2 regions of the Paenibacillus yonginensis genome follow, and region 1 is predicted to be linked to the other one. Evidence: a T-box and tRNA genes for the amino acid it is inferred to sense, from the RefSeq annotation. Region 1 holds a T-box; the other holds one or more tRNA genes.
The links. A T-box is a leader RNA that pairs with one kind of tRNA and senses whether it is charged. The one in region 1 lies ahead of AWM70_RS13605 (valine--tRNA ligase), so its partner is inferred to be a tRNA-Val.
Positions count from the first base shown of each region.

Region 2: it has a tRNA-Val gene. The T-box ahead of AWM70_RS13605 (valine--tRNA ligase) is inferred to sense a tRNA for this amino acid. The anticodon was not compared.

Region 1 is NZ_CP014167.1:2,994,558-3,002,490, forward strand. Features, by position in the region: gene murC (UDP-N-acetylmuramate--L-alanine ligase) at 1-55, opposite strand, end outside; gene AWM70_RS13600 (bifunctional folylpolyglutamate synthase/dihydrofolate synthase) at 61-1,434, opposite strand; gene AWM70_RS13605 (valine--tRNA ligase) at 1,446-4,118, opposite strand; T-box leader at 4,184-4,479, opposite strand; gene AWM70_RS23280 (LysM peptidoglycan-binding domain-containing protein) at 4,624-6,216, opposite strand; gene AWM70_RS13615 (RluA family pseudouridine synthase) at 6,355-7,323, opposite strand; gene hemL (glutamate-1-semialdehyde 2,1-aminomutase) at 7,320-7,933, opposite strand, start outside.
Region 2 is NZ_CP014167.1:4,021,958-4,029,890, forward strand. Features, by position in the region: gene lgt (prolipoprotein diacylglyceryl transferase) at 1-772, opposite strand, end outside; gene hprK (HPr(Ser) kinase/phosphatase) at 785-1,726, opposite strand; gene AWM70_RS18290 (ABC transporter ATP-binding protein) at 1,928-3,049, opposite strand; gene AWM70_RS18295 (PucR family transcriptional regulator) at 3,173-4,273, opposite strand; gene tnpA (IS200/IS605 family transposase) at 4,513-4,986, opposite strand; tRNA gene AWM70_RS18305 (tRNA-Lys) at 5,177-5,249, opposite strand; tRNA gene AWM70_RS18310 (tRNA-Tyr) at 5,257-5,342, opposite strand; tRNA gene AWM70_RS18315 (tRNA-Thr) at 5,351-5,426, opposite strand; tRNA gene AWM70_RS18320 (tRNA-Phe) at 5,442-5,517, opposite strand; tRNA gene AWM70_RS18325 (tRNA-Asp) at 5,596-5,672, opposite strand; tRNA gene AWM70_RS18330 (tRNA-Thr) at 5,686-5,761, opposite strand; tRNA gene AWM70_RS18335 (tRNA-Val) at 5,767-5,842, opposite strand; tRNA gene AWM70_RS18340 (tRNA-Met) at 5,861-5,937, opposite strand; tRNA gene AWM70_RS18345 (tRNA-Ser) at 5,968-6,059, opposite strand; rRNA gene AWM70_RS18350 (23S ribosomal RNA) at 6,128-7,933, opposite strand, start outside.

The DNA of each region.
Region 1 (7,933 bases):
TGCCATAGCCACCGATCCCGATGAAGTGAACGTGTTCTGTTACCGTGTTTGACATTGAATTCACCAGCCTTTTTCAGAATCGGTTTGGTGCAGCAGCGCTGCCCGAACATCAGAAATTAAATACAGCGTACCGGATACGACCCCCAGATCCTCCGCCTTTGTCAGCGACTTCAGCTTCTCAAGAGCCGCTTTCCAATCGGGTTCCACGATGATTTCCAAATCCGGCTTCGCTGCCGTTCCCTTCAATTCCTCAACAAGGCCAAACAACGCCTCCGCGTCCATCTTCCTGCGAAAATCCGGCTCGGTAAGGATAAGTGTATCCACTATCGGTAATATATGCTTCAAGTATCCCTGATGATGCTTGTTGGACAGCATGCCCATCATTAAAATAAGTTTGTCGTACCGGAAAATCTCCGGGAGAGACCGGGCAAGCGATTCCGCGCCCTCCGGATTGTGCGCCCCATCCAGGACGATCCGCGGCTCCCTGGCCACCTGTTCCAAACGTCCGGCCCACGCCGTCTGCCGCAGTCCGCGGTTCACGTCTTCGTCATCGAGGATAAACGCCATATACTGGCGTAAAACCTCAAGGACCATAAGCGCGCCGGACGCATTTTTACATTGGTGTTCGCCCAGCAGGCCGACCTCGACCTCCATATCACGGAAAGGGCCTTTGAACCGAAGCTGCTGCTTGCCGTCTTTCAGCTCGCCGCGCTCATAGCTGAACTGTTCATCCATTAAATATAACGTGGAATGTTTCCGGGCTGCTTCGGCTTTAATAACCTGCACCGCCTCAGGCTGCTCGGCGCAGCTGACAACCGGAACGCCAGGCTTGATAATTCCGGCTTTCTCGCCGGCAATTTGCTCCAGCGTATCTCCCAGAATATCCATGTGGTCAAAGCCAATGTTCGTAATGAGAGAAACGATAGGCGTTACGATGTTGGTCACATCCATCCGCCCGCCGAGTCCGGTCTCCCAAACCACCACGTCCGGATAACAGACCTCTGCATAATACAGGATGGCCAAAGCGGTTGAAACCTCAAACATCGTTGGCGAGCCCAGCTCTGTCTCGGCCAGCTCCTTCACAACCGGATACAGACGATTGGAAAGTTCCAGCAGAACCTGCTCTGGTATATCTTCACCGTTATACTGAAAACGATTCGTAAATTTTGTTATATAGGGGGACGTATAAGTTCCCACGCTGTAGCCGCTCTCCAGCAGCACGCTGGTCAAGAAAGCGCAGGACGATCCCTTGCCGTTCGTTCCGGCCACGTGAATAAACTTCAGGCGGCGCTGCGGATTGCCGAACCGCTCCATCAGGGCGTAAATCCGGTCGAGACCGGGCCGGATTCCGAATGGAATCAGGCCGTTAATCCAATCCACCGCTTCACTGTATGTCCGCAGCGGCGTTTGCTGTTCCTCATCGCGCTCGTTCATCGCAGTTCACCTTACCCTTTCAGCTCTTCGATCCGGGCAAGCACCTTATCGCGTTTGTCCGCATAATCCTTCTGTTTGGCGCGTTCCTCTTCAATAACCGCTGCCGGGGCTTTGGAAACAAAACCTTGGTTGCTGAGCTTCTTCTCTACACGCTCCACCTCTTTGTTCAGATGGTCGAGCTCCTTCTCCAGACGGGCGATCTCCTGGCTGATGTCAAGCAGGCCCGCCAGCGGCAAATAAAGCTCGGCGCCGGTTACAACAGCCGTCATGGCTTTGTCCGGAGCTTCAGCTGCCGTGGATGAAGCAAATTCGGACGTGTTGCAGAAACGGCGGATGTAATGCGCATTGCGGTCAATAATGTTCTGCAGTTCGGCGGAAGCCGGCTTGATCAGCAATTCGACTTTTTTGCTCATCGGCACGTTCACTTCAGCACGGATGTTCCGTACGGAGCGGATGATATCGATCAGCAGGTTCATCTCCTGCACCGCCTCCGGAGCGGAGAGCGCCTCGTCGTATTTCGGCCATTCGGCCAGCGTGATCGTTTCGCCTTCATGAGGCAGATGCTGCCAGATTTCTTCCGTGATAAACGGCATGAACGGATGCATGAGGCGCAGCGTGCGGTCAAGCACGTAAGCGAGTACGGACTGCGTTTTGGCTTTGGCTGCCGCATCTTCCCCGTAGAGGGACAACTTCGAGAACTCGATGTACCAGTCGCAAAGATCATCCCAGATAAAGTTGTAAAGCAAGCGGCCCGTTTCGCCGAATTCGTAGCTGTCGATCAGGCGGGTGATGTCGCGCGCCGTTTCGTTAAAGCGGTGCAAAATCCAGCGGTCAGCCGTGCTGAGCTCGCCCGTAATATCGATCTGCTCGGCAGTTACACCTTCCAGATTCATCAGCGCAAACCGCGAAGCGTTCCAGATCTTGTTGGCAAAGTTGCGGGCCTGTTCTACGCGCTCCCAGCGGAAACGCAAGTCCTGTCCAGGCGTGCTGCCTGTAGAAATCATATAACGCATGGCATCCGTGCCGTATTTTTCGATAACTTCAAGCGGATCTACGCCGTTGCCGAGCGATTTGGACATTTTGCGCCCTTCGCTGTCGCGAACGAGACCGTGCAGCAGCACGTCGTTAAACGGCATTTTCCCTGTGAACTCGATGCCTTGGAAAATCATGCGGGCTACCCAGAAATAAATAATGTCGTAGCCGGTAACAAGCACGTTCGTCGGATAATAACGTTTGAAATCTTCGTTATCCTCATCCGGCCAGCCGAGGGTAGAGAATGGCCAAAGCGCAGAGCTGAACCAGGTATCCAGCACGTCCTCGTCCTGGCGAATGTCGTCAGTGCCCAGCTTCGCACGGGCTTCCTCTTCATTCTTGGCAACAACAAACTCGCCGGTTTCGTTGGAATACCAGGCCGGAATGCGGTGTCCCCACCACAGCTGGCGGGAGATACACCAGTCGCGGACATTTTCGATCCAGTTCAAATAGGTTCTCTCGAACCGTTCAGGCACGAAGCTTACGCCTTCGCCTGATTTCTGGGCGTTGATGGCCGCTTCGGCCAGCGGCTGCATCGCAACGAACCACTGCGTAGACAAATAAGGCTCAACAACAGCGCCGGAGCGTTCGCTGTGGCCGACCTGGTGCACATGTTCTTCAATGCGGATCAGGACGCCTTGTTCCTTCAGATCATTGACGATTTGCTTGCGCGCTTCAGCGCGATCCAGCCCTTGATATTTGCCGGCTTCTTCGTTCATCGTGCCGGATTCATCCATCACGATGATTTGCGGCAGATGGTGGCGCAGGCCCACTTCAAAGTCGTTCGGATCGTGAGCTGGCGTAATTTTTACCGCTCCGCTGCCGAAGTCTTTCTCTACGTATTCGTCGGCAATAATCGGAATTTCACGGCCGATAATCGGCAGAACCAGCATTTTACCAACCATATCCTTGTAACGCTCGTCTTCCGGATGTACGGCTACAGCCGTATCGCCCAGCATCGTCTCCGGACGGGTAGTAGCCACCGTAATGGAGCCGCTGCCGTCTTTAAGCGGATATTGAAGATGGTACAAAGCCCCGTTGACTTCTTTGTATTCAACTTCAATATCGGACAACGCCGTACGCGCTGCCGGGTCCCAGTTGATGATCTTTTTGCCGCGGTAAATCAGGCCTTTCTCGTACAGCTTGACGAATACCTCGCGAACGGCGTCGGATAATCCTTCATCCAGCGTAAAACGTTCACGGGAGTAGTCCAGCGAGAAGCCCATTTTGGCCCACTGCTCATGGATGGTCTCCGCATACTGGTCTTTCCACTCCCATACCTTCTCCAGAAATTTCTCGCGTCCAAGATCGTAGCGGGACAGTCCCTGCTCGCGCAGCTTCTGCTCTACTTTGGTTTGCGTAGCAATGCCTGCATGGTCGGAGCCCGGCAGCCACAAAGCATCATAGCCCTGCATCCGTTTGGTGCGGATAAGAATATCCTGCAGCGTGAAGTCAAGCGCGTGGCCGATGTGCAGCATACCCGTTACGTTTGGCGGGGGAATAACGATGGTATACGGCTCAGCGTCCTTGCGCTGGCCAGCTTTAAAAAATTCATTGTCCATCCAGTAGCGGTACCACTTCTGTTCCGCTGCTTTCGGCTCATAAGTTGTCGGCATTTCCGCCGATGCGGGTGTTTTTTGTTCCTCAGTCATGTTTGGATTACCCTCCTAAAATGGTTCGAAGATAATGTTGTAGAAATACAAAAAAGCCTTTCGTCTCAAAGGACGAAAGGCTTGATCTCTCGCGGTACCACCTTTGTTTCGGTTGAACAGGCAAGCAGCCGAGCTTATACTTCAACCCAAGTTAAAAGCAAGCAGGCTTCCGGACGGTTCAAACGACACTTCAGCGCAGGTTAACGGATGCGAACCGGCCTGATCTAGCCCTGACGAGGTCAGGACTTCAAACAGGCAACTAACGGGCGACTTCGGCCAGCTGTGTCCTGCGGAATCTCACAGCAAATAATTCCGCTCTCTGAAGGGCATACGGTCTACTATTCCCGGTCATCGTCTTTGACTATAGTCCATCATAACTTTCTTGTTCCCTATAGTCAATGCCGAGACGCGGAAACCTGACAAGATTTGCACGTTTTTGACGTGTTTTTGCTACTTTGAGCGGGGGAAGCCGTCCTTCAAGCTGCCGGGGATGCCGAAACCTCCCTTACGGCAGATACAGAACCTGGCCTTCCTCAATCGTCTGCTCCGACAACCGGTTATGAAGCAGCAGCTCGCGGGCGCTCATGCTGTAACGCTCGGCAATTTCATCAATGGTCTCTTCGCGCTGAACAATGACCATTCGTACCTTTCGGAAAGGCGTTGCCTCGTTCAGATTGGAGATAAAGGCCTGCTTCCACTGCCGCTCTTCCCGTTCTGCCTGCAGGGCTTCCGGCGAAGGTTCCTCGGAGACGGAAGCCTCCGCTTGTTCCGGCGCAGCCGAGGCAGACGCCTTAGAAGAGTGGAGCAGCTGGCTGAAGCCGAAATGACCGTTGTTCTCCGGAATAGTCTTGTTCTTGCTGCCAAGTGCAATCTTCATTTCCTGAGGTTTCTCTTCTTCGGCAGGCCCGGCTTCTGCTTCAGGGGCATTCTCCAATTCCAGTGCGGAATTGTTCTCGGCAGGGGCCAAGTTCTCCGGCTCCTGGGACTCCGCCGGTTTCTCCGGAGCAGCAGGAGCCTGCTCCTCGTGCCGGGCTTCAGGCGCCTGCTCCTCCCGTTCCGAGTCGACTGCGGAGGAGAAAGCCGACTGTACCGCCGTTTCCGCCTCTTGGCTGCTGATGTTCCAAACCTGAACCTCGGCTTGTTCGCGCGGAACCGTATCGCCTCCTGCAGAGGCGAAAGCCGGAGCCGCTGTTTCCGATGTTTGACTGCCTTCCTCGCTAAACCATTCGTCAGAAGCGGCCTGCGTCTGTGTTTGTTCCGCCTGACGCAGTTCAGGAGTCGCTAACGAAGCAAAGCTGATGCCGGGCAAACCGGCTTCCGGCTCCCTTGCCAAAATGGACGGGATGGCTCCAAAACCCGGACTCGAGGTTTCAGGAGCGGCCTGAGCAAACGACGGCTCCGTATCGTCTTGTCCGAAACGCTCAAAGTCCGGACTGCCGGCTGTCAACCAGGATTCCACGGCACCTGCCGCCCGCTCCTCTGCATCCTCTTCCGCCTCTGCGGACACTTGGACAATTTCCTGTTCATTCGCAGGGATCTGATTCAGGAAATCGGCCTGCTCCTGCTGAAGCGTCTGCTCCTGCTCTCGTTCCTGCGCCTGCTGGGCATCCGATGACGCCTCCTCCTGCAGGAAAGCGGCATCCGCCTGAATCCACGGATCGTTGGTGGGATTAAAGTCCTCCGGCACATACGACGCCGTATATTCCCGGCTGCTCCAATCCTGCGCAACCGGGGCAAAGGCAGCTGTTTCAATGCCTTGCAGGGACAAGACACCGGTCACGTTCAGACTCCGCTCGTTCAGCAGGTCCACGTCGAAATTTTCAATTTCAACCGAGATGTCCTCCAGGCGGTTTACCCGGTTCAGCGGGACCGTAATTTCAACCGGGATCAGGTGGGACAGCTCCCGGCTTTCGCCTTCCCCGCGGTAGAGGCCTGTCAGCAGCAAATGCCCCCGCAGAGTCGCATAATCATCGCCGGACACCACCTGGATTCGCGGATAAAGCTCAATTTCTTCCAATTCGTCGATGCCGACCTCTTCTGCCGATAAATGAACGCGTTCATAGATATCAAATCTCAAACCGTAAGACTGATCAGCCAAGGGTACATACCTCCTTTTTACGCTTGCCAAAACGGAATTCTTCGCTTGTAGCCTACAACCGAAGCTCAATCATCGCTCGTTTCTATCTATATGCCGTAAAAAGGAGAGCATGCCATTCTTTTTGTCCTGGCTGGAAAGTTACCTCCGGGCTCCGCCGCGCAGCTTCTGATCAAGCCGGACAAGCTCCTCCGGCCAAGGATCTGCAATCTCCAGAAATTCGCCGGTTAACGGATGGGCGAACTCCAGCTTTTCTCCATGCAGCGCCTGGTAATCCAGCAGGTTCACCTTGGCGCCATAAAGCTTGTCGCCGATCAAGGGATGACCGGCATAAGCCATGTGGACCCGGATTTGATGGGTCCTGCCGGTCTCCAGCCTCAGGCGGACCAGGGAAGCAGCCGATCCGGCTCCGGCTAACAACCCCGCTGCTGCTCCGGTCCCGGAACCGGCCGGGGCCCCAAAGGTCTCCAGCAGCTCCACATGCGTAACAGCCGATTTCCCGCCGGGCGTCACCCGCTGCCTGCGGCTGTTATGGCGATCCCGGCCGATGGGAGCATCGATTTGTGTCAGCGAAGGGGCAACCCATCCTTCTACCCAGGCCAGGTAGGTGCGTCCGATTTGTTTGAGCGACATCGCTTCATCCAGCTTTAATTGCGCCCATTCATTTTTGGCGTACAGCACCGGACCCGAGGTGTATTCGTCCAACCGGTGGATATGGCGGACGGCAATTTGCTCGCCGCTTGCCTCGTAATAAGCCGCAATTGCATTCGCCAGCGTCACCTGGCGTTCACCGCCATCCGGATGTACCTTCATCCCGGCCGGTTTATGAGCCACTAGGCAATAATCATCTTCGTACAGAATCACCGGCGGCTCACCCATCGGCTCAAACCCAAAGCCGCGTTCAGGAAATACTTTCAAACGCAGGCGGTCTCCCGCCAGTTTGATTTCTCCTTCCGCATTCAAACACTTCAGCAGCTTCTCCGGCATGCCGGCTTCGGTTGCCAGCCACTCTGCCGCCGCAGCCTTTTTATCTTCGGCGCCTTTCAGCGCTTTGCCGGGAGTCAGCTCAAGCCACTCTCCACGGCGTATCCCGGCTCCTTGCTTCATCATAGACGCTGCAGCGCGCGGCGGTGGGCTTCAATCGTGTCGTCGATATCGGCTTCCGTATGCACGCCCGAAACGAACATGCCTTCGAATTGCGAAGGCGCTACGCTGATGCCTTCATCCACCATAGCGGCGAAATAACGGCGGAACAAATCAAGATCGCTGGTTCTGGCCGTGTCGAAGTTGATGACCTTTTCGTTTGTAAAAAATGGGCAAACCATTGAGCCTACTCGGTTGATCGTGCACGGAATGCCGCGCTCCTGCGCATTTTGCTCAAAACCTGCCTGAAGGCGTGCCGAAAGGGTTTCAAGCCGCTCATAAACCTCAGGCGTCAGCAGCGACAAGGTCGTGAAGCCAGCCGTCATGGCCAGCGGGTTCCCGCTTAACGTTCCGGCCTGATAGATCGGGCCTGTAGGCGCCATTTTCTCCATAATTTCCCGTTTACCGCCATAGGCGCCTACTGGAAGCCCTCCGCCAATCACCTTGCCAAGGCAGGTCAAATCGGGCGTAATCCCAAATCGTCCCTGAGCACAGTTCAGCCCCACGCGGAAGCCGGTCATAACCTCATCAAAAATCAGCACGCTGCCATACTGCTCGGTCACGCTGCGCAAGTCCT
Region 2 (7,933 bases), 1.0 Mb from region 1:
CGCCGTGCTCAAATCCAAACCATTCCATCGGTTTCCACAAGCCGTTAACAAAAGCCGCCAAAGCATCGGAGCCTTGGAACGCCAGGCTGTCCGTACGCAGCCCTTCGATGAAGAAACGGCCAATCGAATACCAAATGAAATAGCTGAAGAACAATTCTCCGGCACGCAAGAATTTCTGTCTGCGAAGCACCAGCAAAATAATCAGGCCCACCAAATTCCAAAGCGATTCGTACAAGAAGGTCGGATGATGATATACACCATTTACATTCATTTGATTCACAATAAAGGCCGGAAGATGCAGATGATCTCGCAAAAAGGTTTCCGTAGTCGGCCCGCCATAGGCCTCCTGGTTCACAAAGTTCCCCCAACGGCCAATCATTTGGCCAACAATCAGAGAAGGAGCACAAATGTCGACGATTCTCCAGAAATTATAACCTTTATAACGGACGAAGAAAATCGCGCAAATAATCGCGCCGATCAAAGCTCCGTAAATCGCAATCCCGCCGTTCCAAATCTTGAAGACATCCCAGAGATTATTTTTGTAGTCATCCCACATAAACGCCACAAAATAAATCCGTGCGGCGATAATCGCCGAAGGAACGCCGAACAACAGCAAGTCCATAAAGAAGTCCTGCGGAATGCCAAAACGCCGGCCTTCATAAATGGCCATAAGGAGCCCCAGCAGGGCTCCGGCGCCGATAATCAGACCGTACCAGTGCACTTCCAATGAGCCGATCGAGAAAGCGATCGGGTTGAGCAGCAAAGTCTTCACTTGTTCACACTCCTAATCCAAATCATCGATATCTTCTGCAATGGTCTCGGTCAGTTTCGCTGTAAATTGAAGCGCTGCGTTGTAGCCCATCCGCTTCAGGCGGTAGTTCATCGCCGCCACCTCGATAATAACTGCCAAGTTCCGGCCTGGACGAACCGGAATCGTGACGAGTGGAACATCCGTATCAATAATCCGCGTCGTTTCCTCATCCAGCCCAAGACGGTCATACTGCTTCTCCTGCTGCCAGGCCTCAAGACGGACAACCAGCGTAATCCGTTTGTTGTTGCGGATCGCTCCTGCCCCAAACAAGGTCATCACGTTGATAATGCCTACCCCGCGAATCTCCAGCAGATGACGAATGAGTTCTGGCGCTGTACCGTGAAGCTGATTGTCCGACGTCTGGCGAATTTCAACCGCATCGTCCGCAATCAGCCTGTGTCCACGTTTGACAAGCTCCAGCGCGGTTTCACTTTTCCCGATGCCACTGCTGCCTGTAATGAGCATGCCCACACCATATACGTCCACCAGGACGCCGTGGATCGTTGCGGTCGGCGCCAGCTTGCTCTCCAGAAAGCCAGTAATGCGGCTGGATAAAATGGTAGTAGCCAACGAGCTTCGCAGCACAGGCAGTTGATTTGCTGAGCTTGCCTGGACAAGCTCCTCAGGCACCTCGAGACCACGCGTCACAATAATGCAGGGGGTCTCTTCGCTTTGACACAAACGTTCGATTCGCTCCTTGCGCTCGTTCGCCGGCAGCATACCTATAAAGTGAAGTTCCGTTTTACCGAGGATTTGCACCCGCTCAAGCGGATGATATTCAAAATAACCCGCCATCTCCAAACCGGGGCGATACAAGTCATCCACGGTGATGGTCCGCTTCAGGCCTTGTTCTCCGGATATAACCTCAAGCCCAAACTGGTTGACTAGCTCCGATACTTTTACCTTTTTAGCCATGACTGTTCTCCTTTATCCCCCAACTACTCGGGCGTACTTCAACACATTCCTTCTCCCATCGTAATGGAAAATGAAGTCTAAATCAATTGTATGCTGCACGCTTCCATTTTTTATCCTGGCACCCCAAATGTTAAAAAGCCGCCCAGGAGGGCGGCTTTTCTTACTTGTTCAGCTGAGCTTGAACTTAATGACAGCTTGTTATTAGCTGAAGAAAATGTTCAATTCAGTTTCTTTATCGAAGATATGAACTTTATTCATGTCGATCGCGAGTTTCACGTTTTCGCCTTCGCGAGTTGTGGAACGTCCGTCTACGCGTGCAATAATTGTGTCATTGCCGGCGCCGCTCAGGTAAAGCAGCATTTCGTGACCAAGGTTCTCAGTAACGTCTACACGGCCTGTGAATACAGTGTTTGGAGAAGCTTCCATGAATACTGGCTCTTCGTGAATGTCCTCAGGACGAACGCCCAGGATCACTTCTTTACCAATGTAGCCGCCTTGTTTCAGGATGCCCGCTTTGCCTTGAGAAACTTCCAGCTTCAGGCCTGGAGCCGTGAAAGTAGTAGTACCTCCTTGCTCAGTCAAAGTACCGTTAACAAAGTTCATTGTCGGGGAACCGATGAAACCTGCAACGAAGATGTTCGTTGGCTGGTTGTAAAGCTCTTCCGGAGAAGCCGCTTGTTGGATGATACCGTCTTTCATAACGACGATACGATCGCCCATTGTCATGGCTTCGATCTGGTCATGCGTTACGTAGATACAAGTAGTTTCCAAACGTTTAACCAGTTTAGTGATTTCGGCGCGCATTTGACCACGAAGTTTAGCATCCAAGTTGGACAAAGGTTCGTCCATCAGGAAGACTTGCGGGTTACGCACGATAGCGCGGCCCAAGGCCACACGTTGACGTTGACCACCGGAGAGAGCTTTTGGTTTGCGATCCAGCAAATGCTCGATGTCGAGGATTTTTGCGGCTTCGCGTACACGTTGGTCGATTTCTTCTTTTTTCGTTTTGCGAAGTTTCAAACCAAAGGCCATGTTTTGATATACGTTCATGTGAGGGTACAAGGCATAGGATTGGAATACCATTGCGATGTCACGGTCTTTAGGAGCTACGTCGTTCACGACACGGTCACCGATGTACAGTTTACCTTCACTGATTTCTTCCAGACCTGCGATCATGCGCAGCGTTGTGGACTTACCGCAACCGGAAGGACCAACCAGAACCAAAAACTCCTTATCGGCAATATCAAGATTGACGTCTTTAACCGTTGCTTTGTCGGAACCTGCATATTTCTTGTAAATGTGCTCTAAACGTACACCAGCCATCGTCATTTCCCCCTAAAAATTAATTTGAAGTATGATAAAATAAATTTTGAAATCGTATACATTTCACACTTTTATATTAACCGATTCAGCACCTGCCTGCCATACACAAACTGCACAAAAAACCTATTTTCTTTTCGTGACTTTATACAATAATAACGTCAGCTTCACTAAAACGGCGTCTTTAAAGCTTCGAACGTCCAGTCCGGTCTCCTGTTTAATCTTGTCCATCCGGTATAAAAGCGTGTTCCGGTGGATATAAAGCCGCTTGGCCGTCTCGCTTACATTGCAGTCCAGCAGAAAAAAGGTTTCGAGCGTCGACAGCGTCTCCGGATCGTTAAAGATGCCCATGGCAATATCGGTACGAGCCATAAACTGCTTGCGCTGCTTGTCCGGAATGCTGTAGACAAGCCGCTCCAGATAGAAATTCCAGGGCAAATGAATCTGCTCGGATACATGGAACATTTTCCCGAGGATCAAGGTTTCACGGAGCAGTTCCGTTACTTCCACCAGGCTCTGTTCAGGTATTACCGGCTGGGCCACGGATATGTGAAAATTCCCGACCCATTCATTTGCAATCAGCTCATAAACCCCTTGACCAAGATCGCCCAGCATCGCGCGTTCTGCCTCACGGCTCTCTTCGCTGACCTGACGGAGATCCTCCAGCTGGCCCTCGCCGACTAAAATCAGCCATTCCTGCTCTTCAACCGGAATCAGCAGCAGATCCGCTCCGAAATAACTCTTCAGCAGCTTGTTCAGCTTCTGATATTGCATATGCGGTTTGGTACGGCTTTCACTGCTAAGCAGAAAAGGGACACTGGCTTCCGACAGCCGCTTTTTTAATACAAACCGGTCCGGAACGATCTCCTGCGGGAGGTCCTCCTTTAATTGGGTACGAAGCCAGGCGCCAAGCTCGAGCACGGCTGCTTCCTCATTATCTTTGTCCGCTTGGGAAGGGCGCACCTGATTGGCCGCCGTCTGCAGAAGCAGTTCGATCAGCTGACTTTCCGAATCCTGAAGACTTGAGGGATCAATTTCCCATACATTCACATAATCCTCACTGAAAGACCAGGGCCAGCAGCACACTCCATCTATAATGAGTGGAAGACCGATCTGCCTGCTTTCGTTCCCACCAAGCTCCAGCCATTTAGGCCAAGGGATGGAATTCTCGCTTAGAGGAGCGTCAATGATTTGTTCGATTCTGTGTCTTAAATCAATCATGTTCATATCGGAATCTCTCCCAGCCTGAATCATTAATCTAAGTTGCTAGTAATGACTTATACCTTAAATCGATTGTAACACATAACCTCAAGCGCCGGAAAACAATCAGAACCACCCGTCCAACGGGTGGTTTGCACTAGGGGTATAACCCCTTGTTGCCAAACTGCGCCTAAAGACGCTAGCCTGACCACAAAGCGTTCAGGCTCAGTGTTATTTGTCTCTTTCACTTACCAGTTAAACTGGTTTTACTTTTTCTTGCTCTTGTTGCTGCTGAATGGATCTTCATACTCTTTTACACTCAGCTTATCCACTGCCTGGTCATGTGCCTCTTGCTCTCGAATGTATTTGGCGACGGTGGCTTCATTTAGCCCCACTGTACTTACGTAGTAGCCTTCCGCCCAGAATTTACGATTCCCATACTTATACTTCAAATTGGCATGCTTCTCAAAGATCATGAGTGCGCTTTTCCCTTTTAAATAGCCCATAAAGGAAGACACCCATATTTTCGGTGGAATCGCCACCAGCATGTGCACATGATCCGGCATCATATGTCCTTCTAATATCTCGACTCCCTTGTATTTACATAGACGCTTCATGATTTCAATTAGATCTCGTCTCACTTGATTGTAGATCTCTTTACGTCTATACTTCGGGGTGAACACAATGTGATACTTACACATCCACTTTGTGTGCGCTAAACTAAAGTTTTTATTTGCCATTTAAGACCATCCTTTCGAATTGAGCCTGAACATCTCAATTTTATCGGGATGGTCTTATTGGTGTAACCCTAGATCCCTCCACCCGCATAGCGGGTGGTTTTATATTTCGCGCGTTTCACGCGCTCAACAGGCTGAAGCCTAAAAACAAAAAGACCGTCAACATAATGTTAACGGTCTTCTGTACAGCGGATGAGCCATGAAGGACTCGAACCTTCGACACCCTGATTAAAAGTCAGGTGCTCTACCAACTGAGCTAATGGCTCTTAAAACTGGTGGAGGCTGATGGATTCGAACCACCGAACTCGTCAGAGAACAGATTTACAGTCTGCTGCGTTTGGCCACTTCGCTAAGCCTCCATGATCACTGGTGCCGGCGAGAGGACTTGAACCCCCAACCTACTGATTACAAGTCAGTTGCTCTACCAGTTGAGCTACACCGGCTTATTCAGTTTTAAATGGTGGCTCGGGACGGAATCGAACCGCCGACACGAGGATTTTCAGTCCTCTGCTCTACCGACTGAGCTACCGAGCCATAATTTTGGTCAAAAAAATAAAGTGGTGGAGTTTGTATCCTTCCCACTTTGCTGTGGAACTATACAATTGATAATAATGGCGGAACCGACGGGATTCGAACCCGCGGTCTCCTGCGTGACAGGCAGGCATGTTAGGCCTCTACACCACGGTTCCGCAATATTATTCCTGGTGCCGGCGAGAGGACTTGAACCCCCAACCTACTGATTACAAGTCAGTTGCTCTACCAGTTGAGCTACACCGGCGTATATGGTGGAGGCTGAGGGGATCGAACCCCCGACCCTCTGCTTGTAAGGCAGATGCTCTCCCAGCTGAGCTAAGCCTCCATATACTAATTATAAAATTGGTAGCGGCGGAGGGGATCGAACCCCCGACCTCACGGGTATGAACCGTACGCTCTAGCCAGCTGAGCTACACCGCCATATTAGAAATCACTTGAATGCTTGTACAATGGCGGAGAGAGAGGGATTCGAACCCTCGCACCACTTACGCAGTCTAACCCCTTAGCAGAGGGTCCCCTTATAGCCACTTGGGTATCTCTCCAAAAGTGAGCATTCAAGATTGATCCTTGAAAACTGGATACGAAACAATCAATTGCGATTTAGATACTTTTGGATAAGCCCTCGACCGATTAGTACTGGTCAGCTCCATGCATTGCTGCACTTCCACCCCCAGCCTATCTACCTCGTCGTCTTCAAGGGGTCTTACTAATTGGGAAATCTCATCTTGAGGGGGGCTTCACGCTTAGATGCTTTCAGCGCTTATCCCTTCCGCACTTAGCTACCCAGCTGTGCTCCTGGCGGAACAACTGGTGCACCAGCGGTGCGTCCATCCCGGTCCTCTCGTACTAAGGACAGCTCCTCTCAAATTTCCTACGCCCACGACAGATAGGGACCGAACTGTCTCACGACGTTCTGAACCCAGCTCGCGTACCGCTTTAATGGGCGAACAGCCCAACCCTTGGGACCTACTTCAGCCCCAGGATGCGATGAGCCGACATCGAGGTGCCAAACCTCCCCGTCGATGTGGACTCTTGGGGGAGATAAGCCTGTTATCCCCAGGGTAGCTTTTATCCGTTGAGCGATGGCCCTTCCATGCGGTACCACCGGATCACTAAGCCCGACTTTCGTCCCTGCTCGACTTGTCAGTCTCGCAGTCAAGCTCCCTTTTGCCTTTGCACTCTTCGAATGATTTCCAACCATTCTGAGGGAACCTTGGGGCGCCTCCGTTACTCTTTAGGAGGCGACCGCCCCAGTCAAACTGCCCACCTGACACTGTCCCCATACCGGTTCACGGTACTAGGTTAGAACTCCGATACGATCAGGGTGGTATCCCAACGGCGCCTCCAAGGAAGCTTGCGCTCCCTCTTCCTAGGCTCCCACCTATCCTGTACAAATCGTATCAAAGTCCAATATCAAGCTGCAGTAAAGCTCCATGGGGTCTTTCCGTCTTGTCGCGGGTAACCTGCATCTTCACAGGTATTAAAATTTCACCGGATCTCTCGTTGAGACAGCGCCCAAGTCGTTACGCCATTCGTGCGGGTCAGAATTTACCTGACAAGGAATTTCGCTACCTTAGGACCGTTATAGTTACGGCCGCCGTTTACTGGGGCTTCAGTTCATAGCTTCGGAGTTACCTCCTAACCACTCCCCTTAACCTTCCAGCACCGGGCAGGCGTCAGCCCGTATACTTCGCCTTGCGGCTTCGCACAGACCTGTGTTTTTGCTAAACAGTCGCTTGGGCCTTTTCACTGCGGCCCCCTCGGGCTATTCACCCTACCGAGGCACCCCTTCTCCCGAAGTTACGGGGTCATTTTGCCGAGTTCCTTAACGAGAGTTCTTCCGCGCGCCTTAGAATTCTCTTCTCGCCTACCTGTGTCGGTTTACGGTACGGGCACCTTCACCTGGCTAGAGGCTTTTCTTGGCAGTGTGAGATCATGACCTTCGCTACTGCAATTTTCGCTCCCCATCACAGCCCAAGGTTATGTAGCACGGATTTGCCTATGCTACCCTCTCACTGCTTGGACGGACATCCATCAGTCCGCGTCACTACCCTGCTGCGTCACCCCACTCGCTCATAACGGTTTACGGTGGTACAGGAATTTCCACCTGTTGTCCTTCGACTACGCCTGTCGGCCTCGCCTTAGGTCCCGACTTACCCTGAGCGGACGAACCTTCCTCAGGAACCCTTAGGCTTTCGGCGGATCAGATTCTCACTGATCTTTTCGTTACTCATACCGGCATTCTCACTTGTGTACTCTCCAGCGCTCCTTACGGTACACCTTCAACGCATACACAACGCTCCCCTACCCCTGATGCAAAGCATCAAGCCATAGCTTCGGTGGTGTGTTTAGCCCCGTTACATTTTCGGCGCAGAGTCACTCGACCAGTGAGCTATTACGCACTCTTTAAATGGTG